DNA from 2 places in the Microbacterium jepli genome. Region 1 is predicted to be linked to the other one. Evidence: predicted binding sites of a transcription regulator. Region 1 holds the regulator's gene; the other holds the start of a gene.

The links. The regulator LexA, encoded in region 1, represses DNA repair genes until DNA is damaged. The targets are predictions, from matches to a motif close to TCGAACANNTGTTCGA.
Region 2: ABC304_RS12020 (HNH endonuclease signature motif containing protein) is a predicted target of LexA. The motif match lies at 10,081-10,096, and genes of this name have one in related genera.

What each region holds. Positions count from the first base shown of each region.
Region 1 is NZ_JBDFLW010000005.1:2,333,249-2,348,061, reverse strand. Features, by position in the region: gene ABC304_RS15380 (prolyl oligopeptidase family serine peptidase) at 1-1,845, opposite strand, end outside; gene lexA (transcriptional repressor LexA) at 1,901-2,593, opposite strand; gene ABC304_RS15370 (LysM peptidoglycan-binding domain-containing protein) at 2,851-3,213, shown strand; gene ABC304_RS15365 (histidinol-phosphate transaminase) at 3,235-4,329, shown strand; gene hisB (imidazoleglycerol-phosphate dehydratase HisB) at 4,326-4,940, shown strand; gene hisH (imidazole glycerol phosphate synthase subunit HisH) at 4,937-5,587, shown strand; gene priA (bifunctional 1-(5-phosphoribosyl)-5-((5-phosphoribosylamino)methylideneamino)imidazole-4-carboxamide isomerase/phosphoribosylanthranilate isomerase PriA) at 5,646-6,392, shown strand; gene ABC304_RS15345 (SseB family protein) at 6,376-7,182, shown strand; gene ABC304_RS15340 (DUF1844 domain-containing protein) at 7,246-7,662, opposite strand; gene infC (translation initiation factor IF-3) at 7,899-8,576, shown strand; gene rpmI (50S ribosomal protein L35) at 8,648-8,842, shown strand; gene rplT (50S ribosomal protein L20) at 8,875-9,255, shown strand; gene ABC304_RS15320 (TrmH family RNA methyltransferase) at 9,345-10,145, shown strand; gene ABC304_RS15315 (amino acid ABC transporter ATP-binding protein) at 10,231-11,013, shown strand; gene ABC304_RS15310 (glutamate ABC transporter substrate-binding protein) at 11,088-11,993, shown strand; gene ABC304_RS15305 (amino acid ABC transporter permease) at 12,104-12,751, shown strand; gene ABC304_RS15300 (amino acid ABC transporter permease) at 12,748-13,650, shown strand; gene pheS (phenylalanine--tRNA ligase subunit alpha) at 13,695-14,744, shown strand; gene pheT (phenylalanine--tRNA ligase subunit beta) at 14,744-14,813, shown strand, end outside.
Region 2 is NZ_JBDFLW010000005.1:1,643,584-1,658,396, forward strand. Features, by position in the region: gene prfB (peptide chain release factor 2) at 1-142, shown strand, start outside; gene ftsE (cell division ATP-binding protein FtsE) at 236-1,279, shown strand; gene ftsX (permease-like cell division protein FtsX) at 1,276-2,193, shown strand; gene smpB (SsrA-binding protein SmpB) at 2,286-2,762, shown strand; gene ABC304_RS11985 (SIMPL domain-containing protein) at 2,798-3,469, opposite strand; gene ABC304_RS11990 (DUF4397 domain-containing protein) at 3,618-4,442, shown strand; gene ABC304_RS11995 (class F sortase) at 4,560-5,195, shown strand; gene ABC304_RS12000 (RNA polymerase sigma factor) at 5,210-5,761, shown strand; gene ABC304_RS12005 (anti-sigma factor) at 5,748-6,533, shown strand; gene ABC304_RS12010 (SPFH domain-containing protein) at 6,762-8,291, shown strand; gene dacB (D-alanyl-D-alanine carboxypeptidase/D-alanyl-D-alanine endopeptidase) at 8,285-9,919, opposite strand; gene ABC304_RS12020 (HNH endonuclease signature motif containing protein) at 10,107-11,432, shown strand; RNA gene ssrA (transfer-messenger RNA) at 11,628-11,996, shown strand; gene ABC304_RS12030 (GAF and ANTAR domain-containing protein) at 12,113-12,742, opposite strand; gene ABC304_RS12035 (helix-turn-helix transcriptional regulator) at 12,782-13,711, shown strand; gene ABC304_RS12040 (RNA polymerase sigma factor) at 13,867-14,388, shown strand; gene ABC304_RS12045 (sigma factor-like helix-turn-helix DNA-binding protein) at 14,327-14,485, shown strand; gene ABC304_RS12050 (hypothetical protein) at 14,553-14,813, opposite strand, start outside.

The sequences.
Region 1 (14,813 bases):
CCGGCGGAAGCCGTGCGACTCGCCCTCGAACGCCAGGTAGGCGTGGGCGACGCCGCGCGCGGCCAGGGCGTCGCGCACCGCCTCGGACTGCGCCGGCGGCACGACCGGATCCTCCGTGCCCTGCTCGATGAGCATGGGCGTCGTGAAGCGGTCGAGGTGCGTGAGCGGCGACCGCTCGACGTAGACCGCCTCGGCTTCGGGATAGGGGCCGACGAGACCGTCGAGGTAGCGCGCCTCGAAGTCGTGCGTGTCGGCGGCGAGGGCGCGCAGATCGGCGACCCCGTAGCGGCTGATGCCTGCGGCGAAGACGTCGCCCGCGGTCAGTGCGCAGAGCACCGTCCACCCGCCCGCCGACCCGCCCCGGATCGCCAGGCGATCGGCGTCGGCCACCCCGGCCGCTGCGATGCCGGCGGCGGCGGCGATCATGTCGTCGCGGTCGACCACGCCCCACTGCCCCCGCAGACGCTCGCGGTAGGCGCGCCCGTAGCCGGTCGACCCGCCGTAGTTGACGTCCAGCACGCCGATGCCGCGGCTCGTGAAGAACGCCACGTCCATCGCGGCGCCGCCGGAGGCGTGCGCCGTGGGTCCGCCGTGGGCCAGGAGCAGATACGGCGGCAGCTCGCCGTCCGGCGCGGCGGCGTCGGGATTCGTCGGGGGGTAGGCGAAGGCGTGCACCGGGCCGTGGGCTCCGTCGAAGGTCAGCTCCTGCGCGACGGGCAGCCACGCGGCATCCGGTGACTCGTCCACCGTGCCGCGCACGAGCCGCGGCACAGGTGCGGCATCGTCGAGATCCACCTCCCAGAGGCCGCCGAGGGTGCTCGACCCGGAGCCGCTGAACAGCACGCGGGTGCCGCGGACGTCGCCCAGGAGAAGGCGCGAGGAGGCGTCGGCGGGGAGTCCGCGGAGGTCGTCTCCGTCGATGACGACCAGGACATCGGCACCGTCCGTGCGGACGGCCAGCACGCGCCCGTCCGCGAGCGGCGCGAACCAGCGCGCGCCGAGGTTCCACAGCGGACCGCCGGTGTCGGCGTCCGCCGGCGCGACCGCGACGGACCGCCCGTCGAGGTCGGTGCGGTCGAGGTTCCACCGCCCCGTGCGGTCCGAGGAGTGGAGGATCTCGCGATCGGAGACCCACTCCGGCTGCAGCACGGAAACGCCCGGTCCTCCCGCCAGGGTCCGCCACGATTCGACGGAGCCGAGCGCATCGAGGTCGCCGACACGTAGCTCCGAGGCATCCCACGGCATGTCGGGGTGGTCCCAGGCGATCCAGGCGAGGCGCCGCCCGTCCGGCGACACCCGCGGCGCCGCGAGAAAGTCGCTGCCCGCGACGACGGACGTGAGACGGGCCGGGTCCGTCCCGCCGGAGCCGTCGAGCGGGATCGCGACGATGTCGCGTCGCGGGACGGGAGCACCGGCGTGCACCTCGCGCACGGCGAGCAGGCGTCCGGCCGCGAGCACCAGGTCGGCGTACCGGGCGCGGGGATCCTCGGGCGTGAGGGGGACGGGTTCGACCCCGACCCCGCCCCGCCACACCCGCTGATCGCCCCCGTGCACGAAGAACAGCGACCCCGTGGCATCCGTCGTCCATGCCGCGCCGCCGTACTCGTGGACGCGACTGCGCACATCCCATGGGGCGGGCAGCACGGTCTCGGGCTCGTCGCCGCGCGCCGCGGCATCAGCCGTCAGGCGACGGACGGCCGACCGGCCGTTCTCGGCGGGGAGACGCTCGAGCCACCAGATGTCGTCGCCCACGTAGCGGCCCGCGTCGACCGGGCGGGAGCCGGCGGCCACGTCACGGGCGGAGAGCGGCGACGGCCAGGATCCGTAGGGGAGTGTCTGAGTCACCCGTCCACCGTACGCGGCGGCGCGGGCGCGGCCCGCGGGCCGGCCCGGCGGCTTCTCAGATGGCGCGGAGGACCGCCACGACCTTGCCGAGCACGGTGGCCTCGTCGCCGAGGATGGGCTCGAAGGCGGAGTTGCGCGGGAGCAGCCAGGTGTGTCCGTCGCGGCGGCGGAAGGTCTTGACCGTGGCCTCCTCGTCGAGCATCGCGGCGACGATGTCGCCGTTGTCCGCATCGGGCTGGGAGCGGACGACGACCCAGTCGCCGTCGCAGATGGCCGCGTCGATCATCGACTCGCCCGAGACCTTCAGCATGAACAGGTCGCCCTTGCCGACGAGCTGGCGCGGCAGCGGGAAGATCTCCTCGACCTGCTGCTCGGCGGTGATCGGGATGCCCGCGGCGATGCGGCCGACGAGCGGCACGAGCGCGGCGTCCCCGACGGCGGGCGCGGTGTCGGCCGGGTTCTCGGTGGAGGCGCCGGGCAGGTCGATGAGGACCTCCATCGCGCGCGTCTTCCCGGGGTCGCGGCGCAGATAGCCGCTCAGCTCGAGTTGATTGAGCTGGTGGGTGACGCTGGACAGCGACTTGAGCCCCACGGCGTCGCCGATCTCGCGCATGCTCGGCGGGTAGCCGTGACGGGCGATCGAGCGCTGGATGACCTCGAGGATGGCGAGCTGCTTGTCGCTGAGGCTTTTGCGACGGCGGGTCTGGGGCTTGTCGCGCGCTCCGTCGGCCTGTGCCGGCTCGGTCATCTTCGTCTCCTGTCTGAGGCCCTCCTCCGCATCGGTCTTCGAATGTCGGAGGTTGGTGATGGGGTACTCGTATCGAAACCGTATCCGTAGACCAGGGCCGCGACGCTGAACGCGTCCGCGTGTCGTGTTCGAAAGATGCGCGGACATCGATGCGCTTGACACCCTACAAGATCGAAGATAACTTCGGAAAAGAGATTCGCATCCGGCACTCCCGGCCGAGTGCCGGATGCGAACCTCTCCCCGTCCAAGGAGGAGCCATGACCACCATCGCTGCGACGCCCATCCCCTCGACCGCCACGACGCGCCTGCGCCTCACCGTGCGCGGCCGCCGGGTCCTGGCTGCAGCGGCGGCCTTCCCCGCCGCCGTCGCCCTGGCCATCGCGGTCGTGGGCGGCTCCGCCGCCATCGCCACCCCTGACGCGGGGATGCCGGCGGGCTCGTTCCAGACGGTCACGGTCGGCGCCGGCGAGTCGCTGTGGTCGATCGCCCAGGAGATCGCGCCGTCGGCCGACCCGCGTGACGTCGTGTCGGCGATCGAGCGGCTCAACGCCCTCGAGAGCGGAACGCTGACGGCCGGCCAGAAGCTGTCGGTTCCCGCCGAGTACGCCCGCGGGGAGTGAGGGCAGGCCCACGGCTCTACGATGGGACGGGTGACCGTTCGTCTCGATGACCTTCCCCTCCGCGATGATCTCCGCGGAATGACGCCCTACGGCGCACCCCAGGCTCCGCTCTCGGTGGCCCTGAACGTCAACGAGAACACCCACCCGGTGCCGCAGGATGTCGCCGACGACATCCTGGACGCGATCGCCCTCGCTCTGCGTGAGGTCAACCGCTACCCCGACCGCGAGTTCAGCGCTCTGCGGGAGGGATTCGCCGACTATCTCGGGCATGGTCTCGAGCGCGATCAGATCTGGGCGGGCAACGGCTCCAACGAGGTGCTCCAGCACATCCTCCAGGCGTTCGGCGGCCCCGGCCGCACCGCCTTCGGCTTCGCGCCCACCTACTCCATGTACCCGCTGCTCACGCGCGGCACCGGCGCCGAGTGGATCGCGGGCACCCGCGGACACGACTTCGTCGTGACGGCCGACGACGCCGCCCGTCAGGTCGCCGACGCGCGGCCCGACGTGGTGTTCCTGTGCGCGCCGAACAACCCCACGGGCACGCCGATGGGACTCGACGTCATCGAATCGGTCTACGACGCGACCGACGGCATCGTGATCGTCGACGAGGCCTATCAGGAGTTCGCGCCCCGCGACGAGCGCTCGGCGGTCACGCTCCTGCCCGACCGGGAGCGGCTCGTGGTCTCCCGCACGATGAGCAAGGCCTTCGCCTTCGCGGGTGCCCGCGTCGGCTATCTCGCGGCGGACCCCGCCTTCATCGACGCGCTCCGTCTGGTCCGTCTGCCGTATCACCTGAGCGCCCTCACGCAGGCGGCCGCCACGGCGGCCCTCCGTCACGCCCCGGTGATGCTGTCGATGGTCGACGAGATCGTCGCGCAGCGCGAGCGGATCTCCGCGACGGTCGCGGCCCTGGGCTACCAGCCCTACGAGTCCTGGGCGAACTTCGTGCTGTTCGGGGGAGTGGACGACCCGGCCGCCACCTGGCGCGCGCTCTACGACCGCGGCATCCTGATCCGCGACATCGGCATCCCGAACCACCTCCGCGTGACGGCCGGCACCGAGGAGGAGACCACCGCGTTCCTCGACGCCCTCGCCTCGGTAGGATCGGCCTCATGACCCGTCCCGACGCGCACCGGACGGCGTCGCTGCGTCGTGCCACCAGCGAATCCACCGTCGAGCTGAGCCTCGACCTCGACGGCACCGGCGTCGCGCGCATCGACACCACGGTTCCGTTCTTCGACCACCTGCTGACAGCCTTCGCGAAGCACTCGCTGACCGACCTGACGGTGCGGGCCTCCGGTGACACGCAGATCGACGCCCACCACACGGTGGAGGACGTCGCGATCGTCCTCGGCGACGCCCTCCGCGAGGCGCTGGGAGACAAGTCCGGCATCTCGCGCTACGGCGACGCCCTCGTGCCGCTGGATGAGGCGCTCGCGCAGGCCGTCGTCGATCTCAGCGGGCGGCCGTACCTCGTCCACGACGGCGAGCCCGCCGGCTACGAGTTCCACCTGATCGGCGGACACTTCACCGGTTCGCTCGTGCGGCACACGTTCGAGGCCATCGCGTTCCACTCGGCCATGACCCTGCACGTGCGCGTGCTCTCGGGCCGCGACCCCCACCACATCGCCGAAGCCGAGTACAAGGCGTTCGCCCGCGCGTTCCGGCAGGCCAAGGCCCTCGATCCGCTGGTCTCGGGCATACCGAGCACCAAGGGCGCCCTGTGACCCGCAGGCCGCTCGTCGCGGTCCTGGACTATGGATCCGGCAACGTGCATTCGGCCGTCAAGGCGCTCGACGCGGCGGGAGCCGATGCGCGCCTCACGAGCGACCGCGGTCTCGTGATGGACGCCGACGGGCTCCTCGTGCCCGGAGTCGGCGCCTTCGAAGCGGTCATGACGGCTCTGCGGGCGAGTCGCGGCGACGAGCTCATCGATCGGCGGCTCGCCGGAGGGCGCCCGGTGCTCGGCATCTGCGTCGGCATGCAGGTGATGTTCGAACGCGGCGTGGAGCGGGGCACGGACACCGAGGGCCTCGGCGAGTGGCCAGGGACCGTCGACCGCCTCGACGCGCCCGTCCTGCCGCACATGGGCTGGAACACGGTGTCGGCGGGGGAGGGATCGAGCCTCTTCCGGGGACTGGAGGACGAGCGGTTCTACTTCGTGCACTCCTACGGCGCACGTGAGTGGGACCTCGATGTGCAACCGCCGTTCCCGGCTCCGGTGCTGACGTGGGCCACCCACGGCACGCCGTTCCTGGCCGCCGTCGAGAACGGTCCGCTCGCCGCGACGCAGTTCCACCCCGAGAAGTCCGGTGCCGCCGGCATCCGTCTGCTGTCCAATTGGATCGACGGTCTCGGCGCGGCTACGCTCTGACCTCGTGTCCTCACGCCGGGGCGCCCCGTCCGGCGTCTCCCCGAGCAACGAATGAGCCATGAACGATTTCGCCTCCACGCCCGAGCTGATCCTCCTCCCGGCCGTCGACGTCGCCGAGGGGAAGGCGGTCCGTCTCACCCAGGGTGAGGCCGGCAGCGAGACGAGCTACGGCGACCCGGTCGACGCCGCCCTCGAGTGGGCGCGCCAGGGGGCGCAGTGGATCCACCTCGTCGACCTCGACGCGGCCTTCGGGCGCGGGAACAACGCGGGCGTGCTGCGCAAGGTGATCAAGCAGGTGCGCGGCGTGCACGTCGAGCTGTCGGGCGGCATCCGCGACGACGAGTCGCTCGACGCCGCCCTCGAGAGCGGCGCCACGCGCGTGAACCTCGGCACCGCCGCCCTCGAGAACCCCGAGTGGGCCGCCGACGTCATCGCCCGCTACGGCGAGGCCGTCGCCGTGGGACTCGACGTGCGCGGCACCACGCTCGCCGCCCGGGGCTGGACGCGCGACGGCGGCGACCTCTGGACGGTGCTGGACCGCCTGGAGTCCGCAGGCTGCAGCCGCTACGTCGTCACCGACGTCACGAAGGACGGCACCCTGCAGGGCCCCAACCTGGAACTGCTGCGCGAGATGACCGGCCGCACGCCGAAGCCCGTGGTCGCCTCGGGCGGCATCTCGAGCCTTGACGACATCGCCGCCCTGCGCGAGCTCGTGCCGCTGGGCGTCGAGGGTGCGATCGTGGGCAAGGCCCTGTACGCCGGAGCCTTCACCCTGGCCGAGGCGCTCGATGTCGCCGGAGGCTGACCCCCCGCACGATCACGGCCACCACGCGGGCGACTCCGCCGGCGTGCCGTGGGAGGGTCGCGCGTTCGAGTCGAACCCGCATTCCGGTGACGACGGCTCCGCCGATCCGGCTCTGCTGGCGGCGCTCCGCGCCTTCCGTGCGGGGGAGGGCTCGCAGACCGACGTCGTGGACGCCTACCGCTCCGCGCGTCTGCTGATCCCACTCGTGGCGCAGAAGGGCGAGACGGGCGTGGCCCCCTCGGGCCTGACGGTCGACAAGACCCAGGAGCTGTCGATCGTCACCGTCGCCGCGCCCGACGGCCGCCGCGTGCTGCCGGTCTTCACATCGGTGGAGACGATGGGTCGATGGGATGCCGCGGCTCGCCCCGTGCCCGCTCCCGGAGTGCGCACGGCGCTGGCCGCCGCGGACGACGACAGCGAGCTCATCGTCATCGACCCCGGCTCGGACACCGAGTTCATCCTGCGGCGTCCGGCGGTGTGGGCGATCGCCCAGTCGCAGGCGTGGGACCCGTCGTTCGCCTCGCCCGACGTCTTCTCCGCCCTGCAGGCGAGCGTGGCCGGGGAGCTCGCGGTGCTCGACCTGACCGTGCAGCCCGGCGACCCCGACGCCCGCCTCCGCGGCCCGGAGCTCGTCGTCCGCCTCGAGCTCATGGAGGGGCTCGATCAGGCTCAGCTCGATGCCGTGCTGTCGAGGCTGGCGCGCCGCTGGGCGGCGGATGACCGCATCGCGGTGCTGGTGGACTCGCTCACCGTGAAGCTCGTGCGCTCCGCAGAGCCGCCGATCGGCTGACGCGTGCGACCGACGACCGGCCGTGGATCGACGGCGCCGGTCGGCTGACGAGAGGAACCTCGGTCAGTTGACGGGGCCGGTCCACTTCTCGCCGGGCCCCTTGCCGATCGGATCGGGGATGACGGAGGCCTCGCGGAAGGCCAGCTGCAGCGACCGGAGCCCGTCGCGCAGAGAGCGGGCGTGCATGTCGCTGATCTCGGGGGCGCCCGCCGTGATGAGGCCGGCGAGGGCGTTGATGAGCTTGCGCGCCTCGTCGAGGTCCATCTCCGCGTCGGGGTCGTGCGCGAGGCCGACCTTGACGGCGGCGGCGCTCATCAGGTGAACGGCGGCCGTCGTGATGACCTCGACGGCGGGCACGTCGGCGATGTCGCGGGTCGCCTCCGAGGCGGCGCGCTCCTGCTCCTCCCACCGGGCCTGACGCGGGTCGGCGGCGTCCTCCGGGGTCTCGAGCGGGCTGTCGTTGCCGGGAATCGTGTGCACGTCGTTCTCTCTGCTAAACTTCAGGGGACTCCGGGGCTCTCGCCCTGGATCGCAAGAGGATCACATCCCACCCGCGCTTGCCGTTCCAGGCTACCGGGTCACGCACTCCGCCCCGTCCCACCCGGATGAGGTAGGCCCTCACGGGTGATGGGTGCAGAGCCGGCGCTCCGCGTCGTGCCGGGTGGAATGCCCTCCTGCGTCCGTGACGCCGACCGCGTCGCGGTCTCATCACCCGCATGAAAGAGGAGTTCCGCATCAGCGATCCCCGCACCAACGACCGCATCCGCGTCCCCGAGGTCCGCCTCGTCGGACCCGCGGGTGAGCAGGTCGGCGTCGTCCGCATCGAGGTGGCACTGCGCCTGGCCCAGGAGGCCGACCTCGATCTCGTCGAGGTGGCCCCGAACTCGAAGCCCCCCGTGGTCAAGATCATGGACTACGGCAAGTTCAAGTACGAGGCTGCGCAGAAGGCCAAGGAAGCGCGTCGCAATCAGGCGAACACCGTCCTCAAGGAGGTCCGGTTCCGTCTGAAGATCGAGGCTCACGACTACATAACCAAGCTCAAGCGCGCCGAGGGCTTCCTCCAGTCCGGCGACAAGGTCAAGGCCATGATCCTGTTCCGCGGACGCGAGCAGTCGCGCCCCGAGCAGGGCGTCCGGCTCCTCCGCAAGTTCGCGGAGGACGTCGCGGAGTTCGGAACGGTGGAATCCAACCCCACCATCGACGGCCGCAACATGGTGATGGTCGTGGCTCCGCACAAGAACAAGTCCGAGGTCAAGACCGAGCAGAACGCCCAGCGCGCGGCCAACAAGGAAGCCGCACGCTCGGCCCGCACCGGTGGACCCGACGACGAGGACGACGAGACGGTGGATGCTGCACCAGCACCCGCCGCGACGGCGCCCGCCTCGGCCGAATAAGCCCCCACAGACTCCCGCCCCGGCGGGACACCGACTCCCGCCCGCGGGAATCCGAACCGAAAGAAGAAGAGATGCCGAAGCAGAAGACCCACTCGGGTGCCAAGAAGCGCTTCAAGGTCACCGGCAGCGGCAAGCTGATGAAGCAGCAGGCCGGCATGCGCCACAACCTCGAGGGCAAGTCGTCGCGTCGCACGCGCCGTCTCAACCAGGAGCAGGTCCTGGCCCCGGGCGACGCCAAGGCCGCGAAGAAGCTCCTCGGCCGCTGACGCGGACCGACGCACGTTAGGAACAGAAAGTCATGGCAAGAGTCAAGCGGGCGGTAAACGCCCACAAGAAGCGTCGGGTCATCCTCGAGCGCGCCAAGGGTTACCGCGGACAGCGGTCGCGCCTGTACCGCAAGGCGAAGGAGCAGGTCACCCACTCCCTCGTCTACGCGTACCGTGACCGTCGCAAGCGCAAGGGCGACTTCCGTCGTCTGTGGATCCAGCGCATCAACGCCGCGAGCCGCCAGAACGGCCTCACGTACAACCGTCTGATCCAGGGTCTGGGTCTCGCGGGCGTGCAGGTCGACCGTCGCATGCTCGCGGAGCTCGCGGTCAACGAGCCCGCGACCTTTGCGTCGCTGGTGGCGACCGCGAAGGCCGCGCTGCCGACCGACGTGAACGCCAAGAAGGCGTAAGCACCGGCATCCTGATCGACGGGGCGTCTCTCTGCGGAGAGGCGCCCCGTCGTCATGTCCGGCCGGGCCGCCCGCCCTAGACTGAAGCCGTGCTGGAGAATCCCCGCTCGCCGCGCGTGCGCGCGGTGGCGAAGCTGACCAAGCGCAGTGCGCGCGAGGAGACCGGGCTGTTCCTCCTCGAGGGGCCGCAGGCCGCGCGCGAGCTCCTCGCGCACCGTGCCGAGACGCTGGTGGAGCTGTTCGCGACGCCCACCGCGATGGAGCGGCACACCGATGTGAGGGATGCCGCGGCCGCCGCCGGGGTCGAGATCGAGTTCACCACCGAGGCGGTGCTCGACGCCATGGCCGACACCGTCACCCCGCAGGGCATCGTGGGCGTGGCGCGGCAGGCGCCGACGTCGGTGCGCGACGTCTTCGCCGCGGGGCCGCGCCTCGTCGCCGTCTGCGAGGAGGTCCGCGACCCGGGCAATCTCGGCACGATCATCCGCGCCGCCGACGCGGCCGGCGCCGACGCGGTCGTCCTCACGGGACGCACCGTGGACCCGTACAACCCGAAGGTGGTGCGTGCGACCACCGGCTCCCTCTTCCATCTGCCCGTGGCGGTGGGTGTCGAGCTCACCGCCGTCGTCGACCTCGCCCGCGGCGCCGGCCTCCAGGTGGTGGCCGCCGACGTGGGCGGGAGCGACTTCCTGGCCGCCCGTCCGCTCCTCGGCCGACCGACCGCGTGGGTGTTCGGCAACGAAGCACGCGGCCTCGACGACGAGGCCCTCGCGCTGGTCGACCGGTCGCTCCGTCTGCCCATCTACGGCAGCGCCGAGTCGCTGAATCTGGCCACTGCGGCCAGCGTCTGCCTGTACGAGACGGCGTTCGCGCAGCGCGCCCCCGTCTGACGATCGCGTTCCGGCCCTGTTACAGATCGGTAAAGGTCGCGGCGTGCGTTTGGCGTCCGGCACAGCCCGTACATAGTTTGGGGTCATGGTGACCTCCGATTCATCGCCGACGGAGGCCTCGGCCCCCGCCGGTGCGCCCCTCGTCGTGATCTCCGGCGTGCAGAAGCACTACGGCGACTTTCAAGCACTCACCGACGTCGATCTGACCGTCCACAAGGGCGAGGTCGTCGTCGTGATCGGCCCGTCGGGGTCGGGCAAGTCGACGCTCTGCCGCACCATCAACCGCCTCGAGACGATCACCTCCGGGTCGATCACCATCGACGGCAAGGAGCTGCCCAAGGAGGGCAAGGGGCTCGCGAACCTGCGCGCCGACGTGGGGATGGTGTTCCAGTCCTTCAACCTGTTCGCCCACCTCACGATCCTCGAGAACGTGACGCTCGGACCGATCAAGGTCCGCAAGATGAAGAAGGCCGACGCCGAGCGCGAGGCCCAGGTGCTCCTCGACCGCGTCGGCGTGGGCCACCAGGCCTCCAAGCTCCCGGCGCAGCTCTCGGGCGGCCAGCAGCAGCGCGTGGCGATCGCCCGTGCGCTGGCCATGAACCCGAAGGTGATGCTCTTCGACGAGCCCACCAGCGCACTCGACCCCGAGATGATCAATGAGGTCCTCGACGTGATGGTCGGCCTCGCGCAGGACGGCATGACGATGATCGTCGTCACCCACGAGATGGGCTTCGCCCGCAAGGCGGCCGACCGCGTCGTCTTCATGGCCGACGGCCGCATCCTCGAGGACGCCCAGCCCGAAGAGTTCTTCACAAGCCCGCGGTCCGATCGCGCCAAGGACTTCCTCTCCAAGCTCATCACCCACTGAGCCCGCACCCGTCCGCCGTCATGCACCGTCGGCGGAGAGCAAGAAAACGCATACGAAACCCAGGAGGACATCACATGCGCACCAACCGCATCATCGCCGGCGTCGGACTCACCGCCGCCGCGCTGCTCGCGCTCACGGCCTGCAACAGCGGAACGCCCGGGGCCGCCCCGGCGGAGAGCGGCGCCGCCGGCTCCGACGGCGCCCTGTTCGAGGTCGCCACCGACGTCACGATCGCCGACAGCCCGACCTTCGACGCGATCACCGAGCGCGGCAGCGTCAAGGTCGGCGTCAAGGAGGACCAGCCCGGTCTCGGCTACCTCGACCCGACCACCAACGAGCGCTCCGGCTTCGACGTCGACATCGCACGCTGGATCGCGGCGTCGCTGGGCTACGACGAGGACAAGATCGAGTTCACCTCGATCCCCTCGGCCAACCGCGAGCAGGCCATCATCAACGGCGACATCGACTACTACGTCGGCACCTACTCGATCACCGACAAGCGCAAGGACCAGATCTCCTTCGCCGGCCCGTACTTCGTCACCGGCCAGGGCCTGCTGGTCGCGGCCGACAGCGACATCACGAGCGTCGACGACCTGTCCGGCAAGAACGTCTGCTCGGCCACGGGCTCCACCTCGATCCAGCGGATCAAGGACGAGCACCCCGAGGCGACCACCACGGAGTTCGACACGTACTCGCAGTGCGTCGAGCAGCTCAAGTCCGGTCAGGTCGACGCGGTGACCACCGACGAGGCCATCCTCATCGGCTACGCCGCCCAGGACCCCGACAACCTCAAGGTCGTCGGCGACGTCTTCAGCGAGGAGCGCTACGGCGTCGGCATCCAGAAGGACGACACGGCGTTCGTGGAGTTCGTCAACACGATGCTGACCGACGGCGGCGACACCTGGACCGCGATCTTCGACAAGAACCTGGGCGCCTCCGGCGTCGAGGCGACGCAACCGAAGGTCGACGCGGCCGAGTAAGACCCGTGGCGGCGTCATCCCGTGTCGGATGACGCCGCCACCCGCCTCCGGCCGGCTCCCGCCGGCCGGAGGCCCACCACACTGATCGACGAGAGCGACAAGGGGCCGCTGTGGGGATCATCACCGACAACCTCGACCTGTGGGGCGAGGCGCTGTGGGGAACCGTCATCCTGTTCCTGGCGGGCGGGGCGCTGGCGCTCGTGCTCGGGGTCATCGTCGGCGCCATGCGCGTCTCGCCGATCCCGGTCGCCCGCACCGTGGGCGCCCTCTACGTCAACACCGTCCGCAACACCCCGCTCACCCTGATCTTCTTCTTCTTCGCCTTCGGAGCCCCGCTCCTCGTCGACTTCCGCGTGAACTTCCTGATCCTCGGCATCCTCGCGCTCGGTCTGTACACGGCCACCTACGTGGCGGAGACGCTCCGCTCCGGCATCAACACCGTGCCGGTCGGCCAGGCAGAGGCGGCCCGGGCGCTCGGCCTCACCTTCGGCCAGGTCATGACGCTGGTCGTGCTCCCGCAGGCGGGCCGGTCCGTCATCCCCCCGATGATGAGCGTGCTCATCGCCCTGCTGAAGAACACCACGGTCGCCGCCGGCTTCTCGGTGCTCAACCTGGGGTCCATCCGCGCCAATCTTAGCGAGCGCGGAGAGAACGCCTTCGGCGTCATCCTGTGGGTGATGCTCGTCTTCGTCGTCCTGGTGCTGCTGCTGGCGGCCGTGCAGAGATACCTCGAGAACAAGTGGAGGGTCGCGCGATGAGCTCCGTCCTGTACGACGTGCCCGGCCCGAAGGCCATCGTCCGCAACCGCATCCTCGGTGCTGCGACCGTCGTCGTGGTGCTCGCCCTCCTGGGCTTCGTGGTGTGGCGCTTCGCCATCACGGGTCAGTTCAGCGCCCAGAAGTGGTCGGTCTTCACGTATTCGGCCATCTGGGAGGCCTTCGGCCTCGCCGCCCTGCGCACGCTGGCGGCCTTCGCGTCCGCCGCGGTCGGAGCCGTCGTCCTCGGCTTCGTCCTCGCGATCGCCCGTCTGTCCGACCACGCGTGGGTCCGCATCCCGGCGACCGCGATCGTCGAGGTGCTCCGCGCCATCCCCGTGCTCGTGCTGATGCTGTTCCTCTACTACGGCCTGCCCGTCATCGACATCAAGCTGGGCTCGTACCTCTCGGTCGTCATCGCACTCGTCGTCTACAACGGCGCGGTCATCTCTGAGATCCTGCGCGCGGGCATCGAGTCGCTGCCGCGCGGGCAGAAGGAGGCGGGCTACGCCATCGGCCTGCGGAAGGCCGGCGTGATGCAGCTGATCCTGCTCCCGCAGGCGATCCGCGCGATGCTCCCCGTGATCATCGCCCAGCTCGTGGTCACCCTGAAGGACACCGCGCTCGGCTTCATCATCACCTACCCCGAGCTGCTGTACTTCGCCAAGACCCTCGGATCGAACGCGCTCTACGGCTCGCCGCTCATCCCCTCCGCGATCGTCGCCGGCGCCATCTACATCGGACTGTGCCTGCTGCTGTCCTGGGCGGCGCAGACGGTGGAGAAGCGACTGCGTCGCTCTCCGCGGGCGGTCGCGCCCACCGCGGGGGCCCCCACGCGCGAGGGCATCACCGACACGTCCCTCATCGTCGCCCAGCGCGACGCGCCCGACCTGAAGGCCTGACGCCGGGCTCGGCGGCCGCGCGGCCGTCGGTAGACTCGATTCTCGTGTCCGACGCCCCTGAGAACCCGCCCATCACGCCGGAGGCGGTGGATGCCGCGGTCCAGGCCGCCATCGACGCCGTGGCCGCCGCAGCCGACACCGCGCAGCTGAAGGCGGCCCGCGCCGCGCACAGCGCCGAGGGCTCGCCCCTCGCCCGCCTGAACGCGCAGCTGCGCAACGTCGCCCCGGCGCAGAAGGCCGAGTTCGGCAAGCTGGTGGGACAGGCCCGCGGACGCGTCAACCAGGCCTTCGCCGCCCGCGAGCTCGAGCTCGCCGAGGCCGAGACGGCCGCCCGGCTCGACGCCGAGCGGGTGGACGTGACGGCCCTGGCGTCCCGCGCGCGGGTGGGGGCGCGGCATCCGATGACCCTCCTCCAGGAGCAGATCGCCGACATCTTCGTCGGCATGGGGTGGGAGATCGCCGAGGGGCCGGAGCTCGAGCACGAGTGGTACAACTTCGACGCTTTGAACTTCGACGTCGACCACCCGGCGCGTCAGATGCAGGACACGTTCTTCGTCGATCCGGTCTCGCGGCACCTCGTCATGCGCACGCACACGAGCCCCGTGCAGGTGCGCTCCATGCTCGAGCGCGACCTGCCGATCTACGTGCTCTGCCCCGGCCGCGTCTACCGCACCGACGAGTTCGACGCCACGCACCTGCCCGTCTTCACCCAGTTCGAGGGGCTCGTCATCGACAAGGGCATCACCATGGCGCACCTCAAGGGCACCCTCGACCACGCCGCGCGCGTGCTGTTCGGGCCCGAGGCCAAGACGCGCTTCCGCGCGAACTACTTCCCCTTCACCGAGCCGTCCGCCGAGCTCGACCTGTGGCATCCCACCTTCAAGGGCGGCGCCCGCTGGATCGAGTGGGGCGGCTGCGGCATGGTCAACCCGAACGTGTTGCGCGCGGCGGGGATCGACCCGGAGGAGTACTCCGGCTTCGCGTTCGGCATGGGGATCGAGCGGACGCTCATGTTCCGCAGCGACGTGCAGGACATGCGCGACATGGCCGAGGGCGATGTCCGCTTCAGCGAGCAGTTCGGGATGGTGGTCTGATGCGCGTTCCGCTGTCCTGGCTCCGCGAGTTCGTCGACCTCCCGGCGGACGTCACGCCCGAGGCCGTGC
Region 2 (14,813 bases), 690 kb from region 1:
CTACTTCCTCTACGGCCAGCAGCTCGTCAAGGACCTCCGCACGGGCTACGAGGTCGGCAACCCCGCCTCGGTCTTCGACGGCGACCTCGACGGCCTCATCGCCGCGGGCATCCGCTGGCGCAAGCGTCCCGACGAGGACTGACCCGGTCGGACGCTTCTCGCCGAGAGGGCGGATGCCGCGACTGCGGGTGTCGCTCGGGGTGCACCGCGGGGCCGCGCTTAGGCTCTCAGAGCCATGATCAGGTTCGAGAACGTCACGAAGCGCTATCGCGGCACCTCCCGCCCCGCCCTGAGCGAGGTCGACTTCGAGGTGCTCCGGGGCGAGTTCGTCTTCCTCGTCGGCGCGTCCGGCTCCGGCAAATCCTCGTGCCTCCGGATGATCCTCCGCGAGGAGACGCCGAGCGACGGACGCGTGGTCGTGCTCGGCCGCGACATGCGCTCGCTCTCCAACCGCAAGGTGCCGTACTTCCGCCGCCACATCGGCGCGGTCTTCCAGGACTTCCGCCTCCTGCCGAACAAGACGGTGTTCCAGAACGTGGCCTTCACGCTGCAGGTCATCGGGTCCTCGAGCGGCTTCATCCGTCAGGCCGTCCCCGAGGTGCTCGCCCTTGTCGGGCTCGACGGCAAGGAGAAGCGGTTCCCGCACGAGCTCTCCGGTGGTGAGCAGCAGCGCGTCGCCATCGCACGTGCGCTGGCCAACCGCCCGCAGGTGCTCCTCGCCGACGAGCCGACCGGAAACCTCGACCCCGGCACGTCCGTCGACATCATGCAGCTGCTCGCGCGCATCAACGCCAACGGCACGACGGTGGTCATGGCCACGCACGAGGCCGGCTTCGTCGACCAGATGCAGCGCCGGGTGATCGAGCTCAGCGACGGCGTTCTCGTGCGCGACGAGCGCCGCGGCGGCTACGGCGACACCTCCGGCCTGCCGAGCCTCGCCCCGGAGCCCGAGAAGGGCGCCGCGGCGATCGCCGCCCTGACCGCCGTGCTCGAGGTCGCCCGCGAGGTCGATGCCGGCCAGCTCGAGCCCGCCGCCGTCGACGCGGCCGTCGTCGCCGCCGAGGAGGCGGTGGGCACGGTCCTCCACGAGGCAGGGGCAGCGGATGCCGCGGCCCAGGCCACCGCTCTGGAGGCCGCGCTCGCGCGCACCGAGGCCCCGACCACGCAGTCCCTTCCCGTCATCGATGCCGCGGAACTCGACGTCACCGAGCTGGGGGTCGCCGACCGGCTGGGCCTCGGCGAGGACGAACCCGAAGAAGAAGTGGGGCCGACCTCGTGAGGTTCCGTCTGATCCTGGGGGAGGCGCTCTCCGGCCTCCGCCGCAACGCGTCGATGGTGATCTCGATCATCCTCGTGACCTTCGTCTCGCTCACCTTCGTGGGCGCCGCGATCCTCATGCAGATGCAGATCGGCATCATGCGCGACTACTGGGCCGATCGCGCCCAGGTGACGGTGTACATGTGCGCGCCGGTGTCGACGGCGACCACCTGCACCGCAGGGCAGGCCGCCACTCCTGAACAGGTCGCCGAGGTGCAGGCCAAGCTCGACAGCGCCGCGATCGCCCCGCTCATCCGCGACTCGCGCTTCGAGACGCAGGAGGAGGCGTACAACAACGCCCTCCAGCTGTTCCCCGAGGACTACGCGGACGTGCTCTCGCCGGAGCAGTTCAACGAATCGTTCTCCATCAACCTCGTCGACCAGCGGCAGTCAGACGTCATCATCGAGGCGTTCGCGGGCCAGGCCGGCGTAGAGGAGGTCAAGGACCAGCTCCAGTACCTCGAACCGCTGTTCTCGGCGTTGACCGTCGCCACCTACATCGCCGTCGGCATCGCCGGTCTCATGCTCGTCGCGGCCGTCCTCCTCATCGCGACCACGATCCGCTTGTCGGCCTTCGCGCGACGTCGGGAGATCGGCATCATGCGCCTGGTCGGGGCATCCAATCGGTTCATCCAGACCCCGTTCATCCTCGAGGGCGTCTTCGCGGCCTTCATCGGCTCGGTGCTCGCGTCGGGTGCGGTCGTGGCGATCGTGCACTTCGGGGTGAACCAGTACCTGCGGGAGCGGATCGACTTCGTCACGACGTGGATCGGCATGAGCGACGCGTGGGTCGTCATTCCGGTGATCATCGTCATCGGCGTGGTGCTGGCGGCGATCTCCGCCGGATTCGCCATCCGCCGCTGGCTGCGGGCGTGACGGCTTCGCCGAGGGCCCGCGCCCGCTGATAGACTGATGGGCTGCCGCGTGCTCGCGCGGCGTCATCGCAACAGCTCACGGAACGGTACGACATGCCCAGGGAACGCGGCGAGAAGGTCATCGCGACCAACCGTCGCGCGCGCCACGAGTACAACATCGAGAAGTCGTACGAGGCGGGCCTCGTGCTCACCGGCACCGAGGTGAAGTCGCTGCGGCAGGGCCGCGCGAACCTGTCGGACGGCTACGCCTACATCGACGGCGGGCAGGCGTTCCTCGACGCCGTCCACATTCCCGAGTACTCGCAGGGCCACTGGACGAATCACTCGACCAAGCGCACCCGCAAGCTCCTCCTCCACAAGGAGGAGATCATCAAGCTCTCCCACGCGGTGTCCGCCGGCGGGTACACGCTCATCCCGCTGAAGCTCTACTTCTCCGACGGACGCGCCAAGGTCGAGATCGCCATCGCCAAGGGCAAGCACGAGTGGGACAAGCGCCAGACCCTTCGCGAGCGACAGGACAAGCGCGAGGCCGAGCGCGCGATGCGCTCGAAGAACCGCCTCGGCGAGTAGCGCGTCTTCGCCGATCGGCGAGCGCGACCGTGCCCTCAGCTTGCGGTGAAGCGGGCCTCGACGGCCGCGGTCAGGGTGATGTCCTCGGGCTGGAACTGCATCGCCGGTCCTGACGACGCGTCCATCGCCGCGAAGGCGGCGCGCATCATCTTCGGCGACGCGGGCATTCCCGGGGCGTCGCCGCCGCCGAGCAGCCCGACGTCGGCGATCTGAACGGGGGTGACCGTCTCGCGGCCGATGGCCCGCGCGTAGGCGGTGGCTCGCGCGACCGCCACCTGGACGGCCTCGGTCGCGACCTCCTGCTCGCGCGCGGCGCGGGTGGTCGGGGTGAGGATCCAGTCCACACCGCCGACCTGCACGCCGTCACGCTCCGCGACGTCGGAGAGCCACGCCGACAGTGCCGCCACGTCGGAGAACGTCGCCGAGATGTCGATCGTGGCGTAGTGCACGGGAGCGAGGCGGGTGCCGTCGGCGTTCCACGGGCGGTCGGACCAGACGGCGGCGCGGCCGCTCGACCACTCGACGATCGTGCCGGCGGCCTGCCGCGCGGCGAGATCGTCGCGGAGGGGGAGTGCGAGGGCGGCGACACGCTCGAGCACGGGGGCCCGCTCCGGTCCTTCTCCGCGCACGGTGATGCGGGCGATGCCCCGCTCGGGCGCGATGCGGGTCTCGTGCTCACCGCGGACGGTGATGATGACGTCGGCCATACCGCGCACTCTACGCGGTGGTCACGTGGCTGCGAACGGACGCACGAGCGCAGGAACTTTTTCCACGCGGGTGCATCCAGGCGGCGACAAGCGCCGGAACAACTCCACAACACGGGCGGACCCCCCGCCCCCCGTCAAGGAGGAAATCGTGCGAAAGACTCTCACCGCCGGTCTCGCAGCCGGCATCGTGCTGGCCGCCGGCGTCGCCCTGCCCGCCAACGCCATCTCGTCGTCCTCTGCAGACCTGTCGGTCCTGCACGCCATCCCCGGCCTCACCGTCGACGTCTACGTGGACGGCTCCCTCACCCTCGATGACTTCACGCCCGGCACCCTCGCCGGACCGCTCGACGTGCCCGCCGGCGAGCACGTGGTCGCCGTCACCGCCGCAGACGCGGCCGACGCCAGCGCACCGCTGCTCGGCCCCGTCACGCTGAACCTCGCCGCGAACACCAGCTACACCGCCGTGGCCAACCTGGACGCGTCGGGCAACCCGGCCCTCAACGCCTTCACCAACGACCTCAGCGCGACCAAGGCCGGCGAAGGCCGCCTGACCGTCCGCCACACGGCCGCGGCTCCCGCCGTCGACGTGCTCGCGGGCGGCTCGCCGGTCGTGCAGATGCTCGAGAACCCGAACGAGGCGACGTTGAACCTGCCCGCCGGCACGGTCTCGGCCGCCGTCGCGCTGGCCGGAACCACCGACCCGGTGATCGGCCCGGCAGACGTCACGATCAAGGACGGCACTCTGACCGTCGTCTACGCGTGGGGCAGCGCCACCGACGGCAACCTCGCCCTCGCCGTGCAGGAGATCCCGACGGCTCACTCGAACCCGGGTGGCGTGCCCTCCGGCACCGCAGGCTACGCCGCGCAGCGCGACGCGCAGAACCAGGCTCTCTGGCTGACGGGCTCCGCGCTCGTCCTGGCGGCCGGTGCCGCCACGACGGTGCTGGTGCGCCGCCGCCGCGTCGAGTCCTGATCGTGCGGTCGCGGGCCACGTCCCCCAGCGTGGCCCGCGACCCGCGTCGTCCACAGAGTTCGGCCGCGGATCGCTCGCTCAGGTGATCCGCGGCCGGCATTCCTCCCGAGGTATCCGGTGAAACGCTTCCTTCCCCTCGCCCTTGTCGTCCTGCTCCTCGCGGGCTGCTCGACGCCGGCGCCGCCGGCCGCCCAGGCGCCCGTGGAGACAGCCGCCCCGACCCCGACGGCCACGCCGACCACACGGCCCACGGCGACGGTGGACGTGCCGCGGACGGCCGCCACGGCGGCCCCGGTCGCAGCATCCGATCCGCCCGCCGAAGTGGTCATCGAAGCGCTGGGAATCGATGTGCCGATCGTCCCCGTCGGCGTCGACGGCACGGGATTCATGGAGATCCCCGACGACCCTGCGATCGGCGGCTGGTACCGTTTCGGCCCCGAGCCCAGCACCGGTTCCGGCAACACGGTCATCGCGGCCCACATCGACTCGCCCGACTACCCGATCGGCCCCTTCGCGTCGCTGCGGGACGCTCCCGAAGGCGCCGAGGTGCGCGTGACGTCCGCCGCGGGCGTCGAGTCGCGTTGGGCGGTGCAGACGGTGACGTACTACGCCAAGACCGACCTCGACACCGACATGCTCTTCGCGCGCACCGGCCCCGCCTCGCTGGTGCTGGTGACCTGCGGGGGAGAGTTCGACGCGTCCACCGGTCACTACCGCGATAACGTCGTCCTGGTAGCGACGCCGATGTCGTGAGCGGAGACGAGCCCATGGATGACGCAGCGGAGTCCGCCCTCGACGCGCGGTTCCGCGCTGGGGACGAGCGGGCGCTGGCGGAGATCTACCGGCGCTGGTCGCCGGTCGTGTACACCTTCGCGATGCGGTCGCTCGGAGATCGCAGCGATGCCGAGGACGCGACGCAGAAGACCTTCGTGTCGGCGTGGACATCGCGCTCGTCCTTCGACCCCTCGAAGGCCAAGCTGTCAACGTGGCTGATCGCGATCGCGAAAAGGCGCATCGCCGACACGCACGAGGCGCGCGCCCGCATCCGTGCCCTGCACGAGGAGCTGCAGCGCACGGCCCTGGTCGACGAGGTCCAAGGACCGGAGATCGACCTCGGCGAGACGATACTGGTCGCGGGGGAGCTCGAGCGTCTGGAGCCCGACGCGCAGCGCGTCATGCGCCTGGCGTTCTTCGACGATCTCACCCACCAGGAGATCTCCGACCGCCTGGAGATGCCGCTCGGAACGGTGAAGAGCCATATCCGCCGAAGTCTGCTTCGACTGAAGACACGTCTGGAGGTGAACCATGTCGCATCCTGAATCCGAGATCCTCGCCCTGATGGCGATGGGCGAGTCCGTCGCGTCGCCCGAGGAGCGCGCGCACATCGAGGACTGCCCGGGCTGCCGGGAGGAGCTCTCGCGTCTGCGCCACGCCGTGGACGTGGGACGCGCGACCATCGACGTGGGCGAGCTCGACACGCCGGCACCGATCGTCTGGACGCGCATCGCCGACGAGCTCCAGCTGAGCGACGAGGTGCGAACGGATGCTGCGGCCGCCGCGTCGGCGACGACCGAGGCCCCGGCGCGGCCCGAGCCTGGCCCGGCCCCGGTAGCCGACACCGCGACGCGACGATCGCGCCGGGGCGGCGGACGGCGCCCGGTGTTCCGCGCGCAGTGGATCCTGGCCGCCGCCGTCGTCCTCGTTCTGGGCGTCGGCGCGGGCACGTGGGCCGTGGTGCGTCAGCTCGCGCCGACGCCGGTCGCCCAGGCCGCGCTGGATGCGTTCCCCGATCACCCCGGCGCCAGCGGCACCGCGGTCGTCGACCGCGACAGCGACGGCGCCGACACGGTCACCGTCACGCTGAACGCCCCGAACGATCCGAACGGCTATCGCGAGGTGTGGCTCATCACCGCGGACGCGACCGCACTGGTCAGCCTCGGAGTGCTCGACGGCGACGAGGGGACCTTCACCATCCCGTCCGGCGTCGATCTCAACCGCTACGTGCTCGTGGACATCTCCGACGAGCCGGTGGACGGCGATCCCACGCACTCCGGCGACTCCATCGTGAGAGGCCAGCTCAGCTTCGGCTGACGGCGGTCGGCCTCCGGCAGACGGCGGTCGGCGCGCGGCTGACGGCGGTCGGCGCGGACGGCTCGGGTCGGGCCGTCCGCGCCGACCGCGTCGGCGACCGCGCCGTCGTGCGGGCACCGACGATTCCGCTGCGGCCGACGTCACGGTGAGGCGATCATCATCGTGAACGCATAGGTTCGATATATCGGCTCGCATCCGGCGGCGCCCCCATTGAGGAGACACCACCCCATGGACCTGTTCGCGCTCATCGGCATCGGCGTCGCCGCCGCTGTCGTCCTGCTGATCCTCCTGATCGGCTTCATCCTGTTCCGCGCCTGGTATCAGGTGCCGAAGGCCGACGAGGCCATCGTCATCGTCGGTAAGAAGGCCCGCGACAGCACCGAGGGCGAAGCCAACAAGATGACCGTCATCAGCGGTCGCGGCGCGTTCGTGAACAAGCTCACGCAGCGCTCCGACAAGGTGTCGCTCCGCTCACGTCAGATCAAGTTCGAGCCGACCGCGCAGACGATCAACGGTGTCACGATCGACCTGACGGGTGTCGCGCTCGTCAAGATCGGCTCGACGCCCGATCAGGTGCGCCGTGCGGCGGAGCGCTTCGCCTCCCAGGACGAGGCGATCGTCATCTTCACCACCGAGCAGCTGGAGGGCGCCCTGCGCGGCGTCGTCGCCAAGCTCACGGTGGAGCAGGTCATGCAGGACCGCCAGAAGCTCAGCGACGAGATCGCCGAGGGCATCTCGGGCGATCTCCTCGCGCAGGGTCTCGTGCTCGACTCCTTTGCGATCCAGGGGATCACCGACAAGAACAACTACATCTCCGCGCTCGGCGCCAAGGAGGTCCAGCGAGTCAAGCGCGAGGCGGACGTGGCCGAGATCGACGCGCTCCGCGAGGTCAAGAAGCGCCAGCTCGCCGCCGACGAGGCCAACCTCATCGAGCAGACCGCGCTCGACAAGAACAGCGCCGCGGCCAAGTCCGAGGTGGGTCGCGCGAACGCGCAGGCCGAGCAGGCCGAGAACCTCGCCCGTGCCGAGGCCGAGCAGGGCGTCCTGCTGCAGGAGGCCAACAACACGCAGGCGCGACTGGACGCGGAGGTGAAGAAGGTCGCCGACGCCGACAGGTACCGCGATCAGATCGCCGCGGACGCCGACAAATATCGTCAGCAGTCGGCCACCGACGCCGAGACCTACAAGCGTCAGAAGAGCGCCGAGGCCGACCGCAAGGTCGCCCAGGAGCGCGCCGATGCCGACGCCTACGCGGTGAACGCCCAGGCCAAGGCGCGGGAGGCGTCGGCCTCGGCCGAGGCCGCCGCGGTGCGGGTGCAGGCGGAGGCCGAGGCCACCGCCGTCCGGCTGAAGGCGGAAGCCGAAGCCGAGTCGGTGCGCCTGCGCGGAAACGCAGCGGCCGAGGCCATCGCCGCCGAGGCGGAGGCCCTCCGCGCCAACCAGGACGCGATCCTCGCCCGCGAGGTCATCGGCCAGCTGCCGCAGCTCATGGCGGAGTTCGCCAAGGGCTACGAGAAGGTCGGCAGCATCACGCTCGTCGGCGGCGACACCGCCGGTACGCACCTGGCTCGCGAGCAGTCATCCAGCCTCACCGCCACGTTCGAGAGCGTGCGTGCGGCGACCGGGCTCGACCTCGGCTCGATCATCCAGGGCCAGGCGCTCGGCCGCGGGATCGCGGAGGGAGCCGGGTCGTCCCCGGCTTCGAGCACGACCTCGGGTCCGTCGAGTGAGGGCGCACCCGCGGCATCCGCTCAGTAGGCCTGCTGGATGGCCGCCGCGACGGCTCCCACGTCGTCGTTGGCGGCCAGCACGCCCTGGATCCCGTCGACGAACCCCTGGTTCACGATGATCACGAACGCCAGCCGGCGGCCGGACTTCGCCTCCATCACTCCGCCGAGCGCCTTCGTGTTGAGCCGCGTCCTGCCGTTCATGAGGTCGCCGCCGACGAGCGTGCCCGTCTTCGCGAAGACCTTGCCGGCGGCGGGGGAGTCCTTCTGCACGCTCTCCAGCGACCCGTCCACGCCGAGGACGGGCATGGTGCTCTTCCACTGGTCGGCGTCGGGACGGGCGGCCATGATGCGCTGGAGCTCGACGCCGTTCGCGGCCGTGATGTAGTTGCCGGCGAGGCCGGAGCCGTCGACGAGCGAGGCGCCGTCCGTGTCGAGTCCCGCATCCGCCCACAGCCGGCCCGCGACGCCGAGCCCGTCCTCACAGTCCTTCTTGCCGCTGTCCACGGCCAGGAGGCAGATGAGCGTCTGCGCGCCGCGGTTGTAGCTGATCTTCATGACGTACGTCGCCTCCTCCGAGAGCGGCAGAGACACCAGTCGCGCGACGTCCGGAAGGGCGTCGACCGCCGCGGTTTCGGGCAGCGTGGAGGAGTCGTTGACCGCGAGCGGATCGGCCGCGACCGAGACGCCGGCGCGGCCGAGCGCCTCGATGAAGGCGGTGCGCGCGAACGTCGACGGGTCTTTCAGCAGGAACGTCTTGAGCTGCGGCGCCGACCCGGCCGCGACGGAACCGCTCACGACGATCTGCCCCGGGGCCGCGGCGACGGGGTCTTCGACCTTCGCGTCGGCGCCGGCGGCGACGGTCGTGACCTGGTTGACGATCTCCCACGGCGCGACGGCGGGCGTCAGCTCCACTGTGGCGGGTGCTCCGGCCTCTCCCGGCGTGATGAGCACGTCGAGGATGTTCTGGTTGACGATGATCGGCGTAATGGGCTCGCCGGCGAGCTGACCCTGGAAGAGCCGATCGTCGACGGTGACGCCTCCCGTCACCGAGGTGATGCCCGACGCCCGCACCTGCGCGGCGAGATCGTTCAGACCGGTCAGCGGATCCTCGGGCGTGAGGGTCGCTCCGGGAACCGGGTTCGCGTCGTTGTGGTCGAAATTCGCGAAGTCGACGGTGCCGTCCGCCTTCGTGCGGCCGCCCATCGTCAGGTCGCCCTTGCCGACGAGCACGAGATCGCCGTCGAGCACGCCCCCGGTGACCTCGCCGGTGCGCTTCACCGGCGTGGTGACGGTGTGATCCGGACCCCATCGCAGCCACGCGGCGCCCACGCTGTAGCTCTTCGTGAAGGACGCGGGTTCAGCCATGACGTCGCCGGCGAGGTCGACGAGCGCGGTGCCCGTCTCGAGATCGGAGACCGCGATATGCCAGGCGGCGTTGGCGTACTCCGGCTTGGCCATCACCTGCACCGCTGCGTCGGGCAGGTCACCCGTCGCGGGCGCACCGCTCTGCACGCCGGTGTCGGCGGTGCCACCGAAGCACGACGTCATGAGTGCTGCGGAGACCACGAGAGCGAGGCCGGCGGCGGCTCGAGGCAGCGGTCGTGCGCCGGTGCCTGCGGGCGAGGCGACGGACGTGGAAGACGGATGCGGGGCCATGATCACTCCTCGGGAGCGCCGCCGTGCACGGTCGACGGCGCGATGGGAATCACTCTGCTGGATGCCGCGGGGGAGACGCCAGGGATCCAGGTCGCGTGTGGCCTGTGCGGGTAGGTGCGCGGGTGTGGTGGCGCTCGGGTGCGGGCGCGGCGGAATGAATGTCGGAGGTATGTTCTAAAGTCAGGACATGGCAGACGACGGGCATGGCGGGTTCCAGGAGGACAACCTCCTCGAACCCGTCGTGCGCCCGGACTGGCCGGACTGCTCTTCGTCTGAGTTCGAACCGCCGATCCCCGACGCGCTCGACCTCGTCGTGGAGACGGCGTCCCTGCTGTCGATCGTGACCGCGCAGCAGTTCGTGCGCATCGACGCGATGCGCCGTGAGGCGCTGGCGGAGGCGGCGCGCAACGGCTTGACGCTCACCGATGTCGCCGAGCGGGCGGTGCGGCTGGAACTCGCTGCCGCCCTTGCGGTGACGGAGTCAGCGGCGGGCGCGATGATCGCGCGCGCCGACGCGCTCGTCAATCGCTACCCGGCAGCGCTCGACTCCCTCGCCGGTGCGCGGATCACTCCCGGACACGCGGCGGCGCTCGTCGACGCGCTCGACACCGTCGAATCCGAGCTGCTCGACGACCTCGTCCCTCGCGCTGTCACTCTCGCCGAGTCGCAGGCGGTCGGCACCTTCCGCCGGCACCTCCGAGCGCTCGTCGAGGCGGTGCGTTCGGCGGACATCGCCGACCGGTTCGAGCAGGCGGTCGCGCAGCGGTGCGTCCGGGTGCTGCCGCTGGCCGACGGCATGGCCGAACTGCTGCTCCGGATGCCGGCGGTCGAGGCGCGCGCCATCATGGCCCGCGCCACGGCGACGGCCAGGGTGCTGGCAAAGAGCGAGGCGGAAAGCCGCACCCTCGAACAGCTGCGTCTGGACGTCCTGAGCGATCTCCTCATCGACGGCGACACCGCGTTGCTTCCGCCGGAGGCGCGAGGGATCAGGCCGACCGTCGCCGTGACGGTGCCGGCGCTCTCGCTCCTGACCGGCGAGCACCACGAGAGCCCGGCGAGCGTCGAGGGCATCGGCCCGATCCCTCTCGACCGGGCGCGAGAGCTGTGCGGGGGAGCGCGGGACTGGATGCGCGTGCTGACACACCCCGAGACGGGTGTCGTGCTGTCCGTGGGACGCGAACTGTACTCACCGCCGGCGTCTCTACGACGACTGGTGAAGTGGCGGGCAGAGACGTGCATGGCGCCGGGATGCAGCATCCCCGCCTCCCGCTGCGAGATCGACCACACCGTCGCGTGGGAGCACGGCGGGGTCACTTCGCTCGATAATCTCGCACCGCTCTGCAAGGGCCATCACTCGCTGAAGCATCACAGCCGATGGTGCGTCGAGCAGATCGAGGGGAGTGGCGGAGCGCTGGTGTGGACGTCCCCGGCCGGCCGCCGTTATCGCGTCGACCCGGAGCGGCGCGTCCCGGCGTTCCGAGTTGTGGACGACGGATCACCACCGCCGTTCTGACGTCGTGCGGAGTGAGCGGAGTCGGAGGATCGGCTGAGGTGGTTTCACGCGGCGGTGATTTCGCGACAGCGCACAGAGGTGGGCGGGCGCGGAATTCCTCGGAGCCGCGATCCGTTGTATGCTGATGTGTTCGGAGATACTTCTCCGAGTGACAACTCCACAGGGTGACGGTGGCTCCTTCGCACGAAGGCTCACGGGGATGATCGGTTTCGACATCACCTGCGAATCTGCGAGAAGCGGGCCGAGGATGCAGGGTTATCTCGTTAACGATCTCTGCAAAACAATAAGTGCCAATGCTAAGCGCACTGAGTTCGCCCTCGCTGCATAAGCGAGCCTGAACTCCGTCGGACCGTAGGTGTTCCCGCTACGGATTCCGGCGTCATCTAGGGGACTTGCTGTGTGACGGCGTCTGGACGTCACGCGGGACTCTTCCCAGACTGGGCTTGTCGACTTGGATGCCTGTGGCAAATGTCGGAGCCGAGCAGAACGCTTTCACAGGCTGCGCCCGGAGAAAACGCAGAGACCCAGTGATGGACGGGGGTTCGATTCCCCCCATCTCCACCAACCACTGTCACCAGGAGGGGGCCCGAGAGCCGCGCGAACGTGCGGATCTCGGGCCCTTTCTCATCTCATCGGGCGGTGCCGGTGCCGGTGTCCGGCGAGTCGACGTGACCTGCCCGTCACGGGGAGTCGGTGGGTGGAGCACCCTGGGGGAGCACCAGGGTCCGGTCGACGACCCGGCGGGCGACGTCACCGAGCTTGGTCTGATGGGATCGGGCGTACGTGCGCAGGATGGTGAACGCGCGGGACATGTCGACGCCCTGCTGCGCGGCGATGACCCCTTCGGCCTGCTCGACGACGACCCTGCTGTCCAGAGCCTGCTGCAGCTGCTGGGTGACGTTCTTGTGCTCTTCTATCGTGCGCTGCTGAAGAACGCCGATCGTGGCCACGTCGGTGAGGGCCTGCGCGATGGCGATGTCATCGCTGTCGAGGTCGCCTTCGGCGTAGCTGAAGAGGTTCATCGCACCGATCGTCTGACCGCGGAGCCGCATCGGAAAGGCATGCATGGAGCGGAAGCCCTGGGCCATGGCCGCGCGTTCGAAGACGGGCCATCGATCGTGCACGTCGGCGATCTTGTCGACCGAGACAGGCTTGCCGGTGCGGTACGCCTCGACGCAGGGGCCCATGCCTATCTGTCCGGCCGCACGGTCGACGACGTCGCGAGGGACGTCGTCAACAGGCGTATCGTGATCGACCCGGAATGAGAAGACGGTGCGGCCTGGACTCCACTGCCGGTTCGTCTTCCCCATGACTAAGGTCGTGAGCACGAGTGCAGGAAGGTGATGCGCGTGGACGCCGTGGACACGAGAGACGTCGACCAGGCAGGGGAGATCCTCGTGCGCACCTTCCCCGGCCTGCAGATCGCCGGAGATCGTGACGGACGGCCGTTCCGTTTCCGCTACTCCCGCGAGGACCTCGGGCCGCTGACGCGTACCCGGATGCGGGTGCAGGGACTCATCCGCACTTCGGGTCTCTACCCCGATCACGTTGCGGCGGGGCGACGGCACAGCGGCCGGGTCGGCATCAGATACGACGACCATCGGCTGAACACGGGCGGGCCCTACCTTCGACCTGCCGGGTGGTCCATCGCCGAGTTCGACTCCTCCGACGTCGAGCTCATCATCGTCGACCGAGCCAGGTTCCGGCACGGCGCGTTGCGGCTACTGGAGGGGTCCGGTCAGAGGCTCAGGGAGCCGCGGCCCGACCAGGCATCCGCCAGGTCGGGCGAAGCCGGCCGAGTATGGGCGGCGACGGCCGACCTCGTCTCGTCATCGATCTCCGGCGGATCCACCCTGAACGATGAGCTGCTGGCCGAACTCGTCGTGTCGTCGCTCCTCACGTGCTTCGCCCTCACCGAGCCGATCGGCGTGAGTCCCGGCTCGGCCGTCGCGCCACGCGCCGTGAGACGGGCCGCGGAGTACATCCACGAGAACCTGTCGGAACCGCTCACCATCGCGCGGATAGCGGAAGCGGCCGGCGTACCACCCCGCACACTCCATGCTGGCTTCCGCCGGCACCTGCAGACCACACCGCTGCGTTATCTCCGCCTGGCGCGACTGCACGCGGTCCGTGATGAGCTCACGCAGACGCCATCCGGCGAGGTGACCCTGGCCGACGTCTGCCGGCGCTGGGGGTTCGCGCACCCGTCGCGTTTCGCTGCGGCCTACCGGCACGAGTTCGGCCAGAACCCGTCTCAGACGCAGCGCTCCGCGAGCTGACGCGTCCGCCTTCGGAGAGGCAATTCGCGGGCGCTCAACCTGCGTGATGGATATGCAATACCTATTGCTCCCGCAAAATTGAACGCGGCATTCCACCTATTCCGATTTCCGTTCCGAAGTATTCGCGTACATATACTTCGAAGACCGGATCTCGCATGCGCGCCATCGCACTCCCGGGCCAGACGCATGCGCACAGCATGTCGTCGGTCCGCATCTCCGCACCGCTCCTGGCGGAACCCGATTCCGACGGCATGCTCGTCCTCCGCGCAGCGGCCGGCGACGCCCGCGCGTTCGACGACATCGTGCGCCGGCACACAGCGCTGCTCCGCGCCACGGCATCGCGCATCCTCCGCAGTTCCAGCGACGTGGACGACGCGGTGCAGGACACCTTCATCGCGGCCTGGCGACACCTGGACACGCTGACAGACGGCAGCACGATCGCGGGCTGGCTCCTCACGACCGTCCGTCGGCAGTGCTACAGCCAACTCCGGTCCGCGGCGCAGCGCCACCGCTCGGACTTCGACGGCGACGTCGCCGTCGAAGTCCGAGCACGGCCCCGCTTCCGTGTGCGCGCGCTCCGCACTGGCCATCGAGGCACGCGCGGTACTGGACCGGATGCCGGAGCTGCAGCGTCGCTGCTGGGAGCTGCGCCAGCTGCACGAGGCCAGCTACCGTGACATCGCCGTCGAGCTGGGGATCTCGACCAGCGTGGTGCGCGGACAGCTCGCCCGTGCGCGGTCGCTCATGGAGACAACGTTGTCGCACTGGCGCTGAAGACGGACGGAGGACGACGAGAACTCGCTGCCGTGCTGTCTGCGGCGTCCGCCCGCAGCTGACCCCCTCAGCCGGCGACCGAACGGATGAGGTCGTGCTCGTCCTGGTACTGCGCCCAGCGCACGTCGCTGCCGGTGAAGAGGAACGAGTTCACCCAGTCGGCATCGGACGTTGTCGGATCCGCGGGGACGGATAGATACTCCACCCCATCCACGTCGACCCGCTCCCAGCCCTGGTCGAGGAGAGCCTGTTCGGCGGCCTCTCTGTCCTCCGGCGCCATGGGCGCCCAGGCCACGTCGATCACGTTGTCGGTGGATACGTCGGGTCC